Regions from separate parts of the Marinococcus sp. LNHM3E3-2.2 genome, predicted to be linked through region 1. Evidence: a T-box and tRNA genes for the amino acid it is inferred to sense, from the RefSeq annotation. Region 1 holds a T-box; the other holds one or more tRNA genes.
The links. The T-box of region 1 lies ahead of thrS (threonine--tRNA ligase). A T-box ahead of a tRNA ligase gene usually reads a tRNA of that ligase, here a tRNA-Thr.
Positions count from the first base shown of each region.

Region 1 (4,420 bases):
CTTCGTTTCAATCGTACTCACGTCTTCACACTCTTTTGCAAACCGGTCAAGCACCTCTTTACCGATATCAGAGTGTGTGATCATACGACCGCGGAAGCGGATAGCTGCTTTTACTTTATCGCCTTTAGACAAAAACTTTCTTGCGTTACGCAGTTTTGTATTAAAGTCGTGTTCTTCAATGCTCGGGCTCAAACGAACTTCTTTCACGTTGATCGTTTTTTGCTTTTTCCGGGCTTCTTTATCTTTTTTCTGCTGTTCAAAACGATATTTACCGTAATCCATAATACGGCAGACAGGCGGTTTTGCGTTTGGAGCGACAAGAACAAGGTCAAGGTTTTCTTTCCCGGCCAGCTCTAAAGCTTCGTTTCTTGATTTTACTCCAAGCTGCTCTCCGTTAGAGTCGATGAGTCGAACTTCACGGGCACGGATGCCCTCGTTTACCTTTTGGTCCTTACGAATAATAAGCCACCTCCAGAAATTTAGTGCGCGGGGCTTCCACGCAAATACATACCATTGGCACAACGAAAAAACGTGCAGACACCCTCTAAAACAGAGAAGCGCCCACACGTATACAGAATATATGCTCTACACATTCAATATATTAGTAATAACCAGCCAACGTTTGTCGGTCAGGTGAGAAGCGGGCGCTTCTTCTTTAGGGATTAATTATTTTCACACTAGGACATCTTAGCACGGCCCCATTAGGACGTCAACCTTTTTATCGATATTCGTTGATAGCCGCTGTTACATTTTCCACGAAATCATTCAGCGGCTGTGAGTCCGAATCCTGCTGACCGTATCTGCGTACATTTACGGCGTTCGCTTCCTGCTCTTTGTCACCAAGCACAAGCATGTAAGGAATTTTCTGCGTCTGGGCTTCGCGGATTTTATAGCCGAGCTTCTCATCCCTTGTATCCACTTCCACCCGGACATCCGAGGCCTGCAGTGCCATTTCCACTTCTTTCGCGTAGTCAAGATGAACGTCAGGCGAGACCGGTATGATTTTCACCTGTACAGGGGAAAGCCACGTCGGCAGGGCGCCTTTGTACTCTTCAAGCAGAAAAGCGATAAAGCGTTCCATCGTGGACACAATGCCACGGTGGACGACTACCGGACGGTGCTCGCCGCCGTCGCTTCCCACATACGTGAGATCAAATCGTTCAGGCAGGTGAGTGTCGATCTGGACAGTGGAAAGTGTCTCTTCTTTGCCCATTGCTGTCTTTACCTGGACATCGAGTTTCGGACCGTAAAATGCTGCTTCGCCTTCTGCTTCCACGTATTCAGCGTCAATCGCATCCATCGCTTCTTTCAGAATGCGCTCGGAATTTTCCCACATCTGGTCATCGTCCACGTATTTTTCTTTATCCTCCGGATCCCGGTAGGAAAGCCGGAAGGTATAATCCTTGATACCGAAATCATGATAGACTTCACGAACCAGGCGTACAGCACGAATGAACTCATCCTTCAGCTGATCCGGACGGGCAAAAATGTGACCGTCGTTTAGCGTCATCGCCCGCACCCGCTGAAGACCGGCAAGCGCTCCGGATTTTTCATAACGGTGCATCGTTCCGAGCTCTGCAATGCGTACCGGAAGATCGCGGTAGCTGTGCTTTTTATTTTTGTAAACCATCATGTGGTGCGGACAGTTCATCGGCCGAAGCACAAGTGTTTCATTATCCATTTCAATCGGCGGGAACATGTCGTCCTGATAGTGGTCCCAGTGGCCCGACGTTTTATAGAGCTCGGAGGAACCAAGTACCGGCGTATACACGTGATCATAGCCGAGACGCACTTCTTTATCCACAATATAGCGCTCGATAATCCGACGGATCGTGGCACCGTTTGGAAGCCAGAGAGGAAGGCCCTGTCCGACTGTCTGACTTGTCGTAAATATGTCGAGCTCTCTGCCAATTTTACGGTGGTCGCGCTCCTTAGCTTCTTCGAGCATTTTCAAATGATCGTCAAGCTGGGACTGTTTTTCAAAGGCGGTTCCGTAAATACGCTGCAGCATTTTGTTGCTGCTGTCCCCGCGCCAGTATGCCCCGGAAATATTCATCAGCTTAAACTTTTTTAATTTGGATGTCTGCGGCACATGAACGCCGCGGCATAAATCGACAAATTCTCCCTGCCGGTAAAGCGCGATCTGTTCTCCTTCCGGGATATCCTCAATTAATTCCAGCTTCAGCTCGTCGCCAAGCTCTTTAAAAAAGCGGACTGCTTCTTCCCGGGACACTTCCTCGCGAATAATTTCAAGATTTTCATCGATGATTTTATTCATCTCTTTTTCGATTTTAGGAAGGTCTTCCGGCGTCAGCTGGTGCGAGGTATCAATGTCGTAATAAAATCCGTTTTCAATCACCGGGCCGACACCAAGCTGCACATCATCAAACAAGCGCTTCACCGCCTGGGCCATCGCGTGCGCGGTGCTGTGCCGGAGCACTTCAAGGCCTTCCGGGGACTGATACGTGATGATTTCAATCTGACCGTCCTCCCGGAGCGGAGTGCGGAGATCCACCATTTTTCCATTAATTTTTCCTGCCAGCGCACTCTTTTTCAGTCCCGAGCTGATCCCGCCGGCTACTTCTTCTGTCGTCGTGCCAATGTCATATGACTTTTCATTTCCATCTGGAAATATGAGCGTAATTGCCTGTTCTGCCACTGTGATTTATCCTCCTTTTATTACTGTAATATACAGAAAAACACATAAAAAAACCGCCCCCTCGAAAGGGGCGGGCTCAGCCGCGGTTCCACCCTAGTTTCCCTCCCCTGTAAAGGGACGACTCTATCCGGGTAACGGCCGGGGATCCGCCGGCAGATACTGCTGTTCCCTGCCGAAGCTCCGAGGGGGTAAAAATAAAACGGTTCGTAGAGAACTTCCAGCCATGGTTCTCTTCTCTGGGACGCCTGTTTTATTTTCATGGCCTCATCCTTGCATTTTCCTTTTCGCTATTTCAGCATAGCGAAAAGCTTCTTTTCATGCAACCTGTATTTAGTTTTGCATTACAAAGTCTTTTTCGCTGTTCTCTTCTCCCTCAAACACCCGGAGTGTATGATACTTCGTATTACGTTGAGCCGGCGTGTAGCCTGCTTCCCGTATTAAACGAAGAATACGGTTGATGTTCACTTTGTGTGTGGTACCGGCTGAAGAAACAACGTTCTCTTCCATCATAGTACTGCCAAAGTCGTTACAGCCGTAGGAAAGGGAGCGTTTCCCCGTTTCTGGTCCTGCTGTTACCCAGGAGGACTGGAAGTTCGGGATATTGTCCAGGAACAAGCGTGAAATGGCAACGTTACGGAGATAGCCTTCCGGTGTAATACGCTCGCCTTTCATGCTTGTGTAATCCTGCTGGAAGGTCCAGGATATGAAAGCCAAAAAGCAGTTGGATTCATCCTGCGCCTCACGAATGCGCCACAGGTGTTCTGCCCGCTCTTCATTGGATTCGCCAAAGCCGATAACCATCGTTGCAGTGCCGTGCATACCGACCTCTTTAGCCATTTTCATGCAGTCAATCCATTGGTCGGCCGTGCATTTCAGGCGGCTGATCCGTTTTCTCGTTTTCTCTGTGAGAATTTCGGCGCCGCCGCCCGGAAGTGAATCCAAACCTGCTTCGTGAAGAGCCGTTAATACCTCTCTCAAGGACAGGCCGGACACTTCCATCATTTTGTACACCTCTGCCGGTGTAAACGAGTGCATCGTCACATCAGGGAAATGACTTTTAATTTTTTTGAGCAGGTTCGTATAGTATTCAAATGGGAGGTTCGGGTTGGTCCCGCCCTGCATTAAAATTTCGTCTCCTCCTACATCCTGAAGCTCTTTAATCTTCTGCAGAATCTGGTCATCCGAAAGAAGGTATCCCTCTTCCGATCCCGGCCGGCGGTAAAATGCACAGAAACGGCAGAAGGTATCGCAGACGTTTGTGTAATTGACATTCCGTCCTATGTTAAAGGTAGCAACAGGCTCGGGGTGCCAGCGTTTTTTAATTTCATCTGCGGCAGCTCCCATTTTTTCTATTTCATCGCTTTCATACAAGCGCACAGCGTCATCCATTGTCAGTCGTTCTCCGTTTAATGCACGTTCCAGTATTCCATCAATGCTCATTTGTATACCCTCCAGAAAATTCCTTTGTGGCGCTCGCATGAAAATACCGCGAATCCAACCCATTTTCTGCATGCTGGGCGCTATCATCATGGTAGCATATTTATTTGTATTATACACTTAGAATGCCCTATGCATTTCCAATTATCCCCGGCGGTTCTGTCCGTCCATGAACACTTCTTCTGTGAAAGGGCGGATGCGCTCCATGATACGCTTAGCTTTCAGCCGCTCGTTACCACCCTTCTGGGAATACGTCAAATGCTCTTCAAGTTCACTGTAATCATAGTTGGAAGTATAAACAGTAGGAAGCTTTTCCATCATCCG
Region 1 covers NZ_JBQLIC010000007.1:15,986-20,405, forward strand. Annotated here, with positions in the region: gene infC (translation initiation factor IF-3) at 1-522, opposite strand, end outside; gene thrS (threonine--tRNA ligase) at 719-2,659, opposite strand; T-box leader at 2,723-2,939, opposite strand; gene mqnC (cyclic dehypoxanthinyl futalosine synthase) at 2,990-4,099, opposite strand; gene dnaI (primosomal protein DnaI) at 4,241-4,420, opposite strand, start outside.

Region 2 (4,420 bases), on a different contig from region 1:
CGATTTCATCCCTGGACTTCGACGACGTGGAAATCCGCTTGAATCTGCCGCTTGTCTGGATATCACGCATAGTAGCTGACAGCGCTGCGATTGGACGGAGGATTACCGTGCTCAATAAGCGTGCCGAGAGAAAGACCGGGATGACAGCCGCAATAGTAGCGACTATTAATATTATCCGGAGCACCGCCAGATTTTCTTCTGTCTGGCGGAGGCTGTCGGTAATCTGAATGTTTGCCACCTGTCCATCTGTCCATATGACCGGCACCGAAACGAATGCGTACCGCTCCCCGTTATGTTCCACCACCCGTTCATATTCTTCGGAATAATATTGAACGGGCTCCTCCGTTAAGCTTCCCTCTTCCGGGGAAGTTACCGTCGCTGCCTCCGACTCATCCTGCAGTACAATTCTGGCCATCCCTTCCGTTGGGGTATACGCCCGGAGCAGCTGTTCGACCGAAAAATTATCCGCGGATTCATTAAACGTGGAGGCTGTCTGTCTTCCTTCTTCTACAGTCTGTTCCACCTCACTTCCGATCATCATGCGGGAAAAGGAAAAGTAAATAGCAAGCACTAAAAGAACGACGAGCACAAATACGAGCACCGATGTATATAAATGAATTTTATTTCCAAGCTTCATGAGAAGTCCTTCACCACGTAGCCAACGCCGCGCACAGTCTGGATATGCGCGGTCCCAAATGGTTTATCAATTTTGTTGCGCAGATAACGAATGTATACGTCCACCACGTTCGTTTCCCCGAAATAATCAAAGCCCCACACCTGCTCTAAAATCTGGTCCCGGGACAGCACCTGCTTTTTGTTTTTCAACAGATAGGAAAGCAGGTCAAACTCTCTGCGCGTCAGCTCTATCGGTTCCCCGCCGGCATACACTTCCCTGGCCGACTCATTCAGCCGCACTTCGCCCACAGAGAGCCACTGCTCTGCTTCGGCTTTCAAAGCTGCTTCTGCCTGAAAGCGGAGCGAGGAACGGACACGGGCGAGAAGTTCTTCAATTTGGAACGGCTTTGTAATGTAATCGTTGGCCCCGAGGTCGAGTCCGGAAACTTTATCCTCCACAGAATCTTTAGCAGTAACAAGCAGAACCGCTGTTTTTGTGTTCTGGCTTCGTATCCGGCGCAGCAGTTCAATACCGCTGATGCCCGGAAGCATAATATCAAGAATAATTAAATCCCACGGCTCCGCCTGGTACATGGCAAACCCCTCAAGACCGTCAGAAGCTTTCTGAACATAATAATTTTCGTAGGTGAGTTCAAGCTCAAGCACCCGCGCAATTTTTTCTTCATCTTCAACAATCAGTATACGTGCTTGTTCCATTAGGCATCCCTCGATACGCTGCCGGATGGCAGTCTATTATGATGAAGAACGTTGGTTCGAAGCTTTACCCCACAAAGTGATTGTTCTCCATGTGAAATAAACAGCGGTTCCAATTAAACAAATAAGGAAAAATGAAGGAAAAAACCACCCGAGTCCCTCGCTTTCATTCAGGGCCGTACGGACGGTCTGCCACTGAACATAGACAAATCCGAGCGACAGCTCTACGAGGAGCACAGAAATGAGAATCTGTCCCTCCCGCTTAAACACTTCTATTTGATGCTCATTCATTCGCACCGGCAGACGGAACCATCCCGGGTAGCGGAGAGAAAAATACGCCCCGATCCAGATAGCGATCAACGCCAGCGGCGGAACAAATAAATAATACTTTGCAGCATATTCGTTCGGGTCTCCGGTGGCGTCGAAAAACTGGGGCACAATGTAGGGAAGACGGGTCCAATAGAAAAGCACAATCGCCAGTATTCCTATTGAAGCCACACCCCCTACAATTAATGCTGTTCTTGCAAACGTCGGCATAACGGTCTGCCTCCTACTATTCTTTATTCCAGCTTCACCACTGCTGCTTTTTTAACGCTTTTGATATCATTACTAGCGTAACAATACAGGACATCGCAATAATGACCATGACGATGCTCCACATCCATTCTCCGGAAATGACGAAGAAAACGCCGAGAATCAGACTTAGCACCACAATAAACCCTTCGAACCAATAAAAGAATTTTACAGCTGCATTTGTGTTCATGACTTTCCTCCTGATTTTTCTTTTGATTTCTTTTTATAGCCTGGCTTTTTTCTGCCCGTCTGGTACGCTCCAAGCAGAGCACTCAGCATGCCAATTGCTGCGACGATAACGTAAAATGTAGATCCGCCAAGCCACAGGAAAAAACCGGCAGTCGCCGCAGCCAAAACTAAAAATATTATATTAAACGTAAACAGCACCGGGGATCTCAAACTACCCCTCCCTTTCGACTTTATCTTATATCAACGTATCATTTTCTTTTCTTATTGCCCATCTTTTCATCAAAAAGAGGCCAAAATATTTCCTCATTGGTCTTTTCTCTTTTTAGACCGGTTTAAAACAAAAAAGCACCCATCTGTATGGGCGCTGTAATGATATGAATGGTGCTAGTGACAGGACTTGAACCTGCGACCTGATGCTTACGAGGCAACTGCTCTACCAGCTGAGCTACACTAGCGAACGTTTACGGCAAGTAATAATATACAAAAAGAAAAATTGGGTGTCAATCAAAAAAACAGAGGCCGGTCGCGGCCTCTTGCTTTCATACACTTAAATAAACAGCAGCAGACTCAAGGCCATTACGGCCATACCACTCACTACCCCGTAAATCGATACGTGGGTTTCATCATATTTTTTTGCCGCCGGCAGCAGTTCATCCAGAGAAATGAATACCATAATGCCAGCCACAGCAGCGAAAATGATTCCAAACAGCGTATCGGTCAAAAACGGCATGAGCAGAAGAAAAGCCAGAATAGCACCAGCCGGCTCTGATAATCCTGATAAAAATGAAAGTCGGAATGCTTTGCGTTTGCTTCCGGTCGCAAAATAAATCGGTACCGAAACAGCTACCCCTTCAGGAATATTGTGTATCGCGATCGCAAGAGCGATCGCAAGTCCAAGGCCCGGGTCATTCAGAGCAGAGGTAAACGTAGCGATACCTTCAGGAAAGTTATGTATAGCAATAGCAAGAGCTGTGAAGGTCCCCATTTTCATAAGGCCCTGGCGTTCAAGCTCTTCCTTTGACATATGCATATCTTCCACCCGCTTTACTTCATGCGGATTTCCTTTTTGGGGGACGAGCCGGTCAATGGCGGCAATAAAAATCATCCCTCCAAAAAATCCCCCGACGGTAACCCACTGGCCTCCGACTTCTCCGAGCGCCCCGACCAGCGACTCCTGTGCCTTAAAAAATATCTCCACCATGGAGACATAAATCATCACACCTCCGGAAAAACCGAGCGAAAAAGCCAAAAACCGGGTATTTGTCGTAGAAGTGAAAAAAGCCAGTATACTTCCGATTCCTGTGGCAAGCCCGGCTCCAAGTGTTAACAAAAATGCATAAATGACATTTGGTTCCATACGCTGCCCCCTTTGTAATCTGATTGGCTTCACGATTCTTTCCCTTATGCAACATTTTAACCATTATTCAAATGTTGTGTCAATGCAAAACTTCCCCCGGCGGAAAGCCGGCGCCGTTTTTCTCTGCGCCGCGAACGAAAAAAGGTGCCCACGGCTGGAAAGCCGTAAGCACCTGTTGTCTCCAGTATGTATGGTGGAGACGGTGGGATTCGAACCCACGTCCAGAGATATTGCCACTTTAGCATCTACGAGCGTAGTCGCTATATTATCATTCACCAGTACGTCAGCCTAGCAACAGGCTTCCGTACGGCTAGTCTGATTAGTCTCTTCAGCCGCCCTCAGACGGAGGGCGAACTGCGTAGCCCACTAAGAGTGAGACCCCAAATCATTCCACGCGGGCGATGGAATGCGGGATCCGCAAAAAGCAGTTGTTACGCTGCTACTGCGAGGTTTTCGTTGTTTTTGCCAGTTATTATTGGCGTGGCATTTTTACGAGCTGCCTCTCGGCTCGCAGCTAAAGCTCAACCTATCCCTGTCGAAGCCGTAACGTCCCCATGTGAAGGATAAGCATGTGCCCATAGGTTTATGAGCGACATACTATATTATAACGAGAGGTCTGGAGCGTGTCAATCTAGTCGCTCATGCCTTTCATGCTGCGATTGATTGCTTTGTCCATTTCACGCTTGGCATCCTGTTCCTTGAGCGCCTGGCGTTTGTCGTATTTTTTCTTACCTTTGGCAAGGCCGATTAACACCTTCGCTTTACCGTTTTTAATATAAACCTTCAATGGAATAATGGAGTACCCGGACTGCATGCTTTTACCAATAAGTTTATTAATCTCCCGGCGGTGCAGCAGAAGCTTTCTCGTACGCAGGGGATCGTGGTTGAACTGATTCCCCTGTTCATACGGGCTGATATGGGCATTATGCAGAAACAGCTCGTTATTATCGATTTTCCCGAAGCTGTCCTTCA
Region 2 covers NZ_JBQLIC010000017.1:18,508-22,927, reverse strand. Annotated here, with positions in the region: gene ACTRXF_RS14775 (sensor histidine kinase) at 1-637, opposite strand, end outside; gene ACTRXF_RS14770 (response regulator transcription factor) at 634-1,332, opposite strand; gene ACTRXF_RS14765 (DUF1648 domain-containing protein) at 1,369-1,866, opposite strand; gene ACTRXF_RS14760 (hypothetical protein) at 1,901-2,092, opposite strand; gene ACTRXF_RS14755 (hypothetical protein) at 2,089-2,301, opposite strand; tRNA gene ACTRXF_RS14750 (tRNA-Thr) at 2,471-2,546, opposite strand; gene zupT (zinc transporter ZupT) at 2,639-3,448, opposite strand; RNA gene ssrA (transfer-messenger RNA) at 3,640-4,002, opposite strand; gene smpB (SsrA-binding protein SmpB) at 4,080-4,420, opposite strand, start outside.
Region 2: it has a tRNA-Thr gene. The T-box ahead of thrS (threonine--tRNA ligase) is inferred to sense a tRNA for this amino acid. The anticodon was not compared.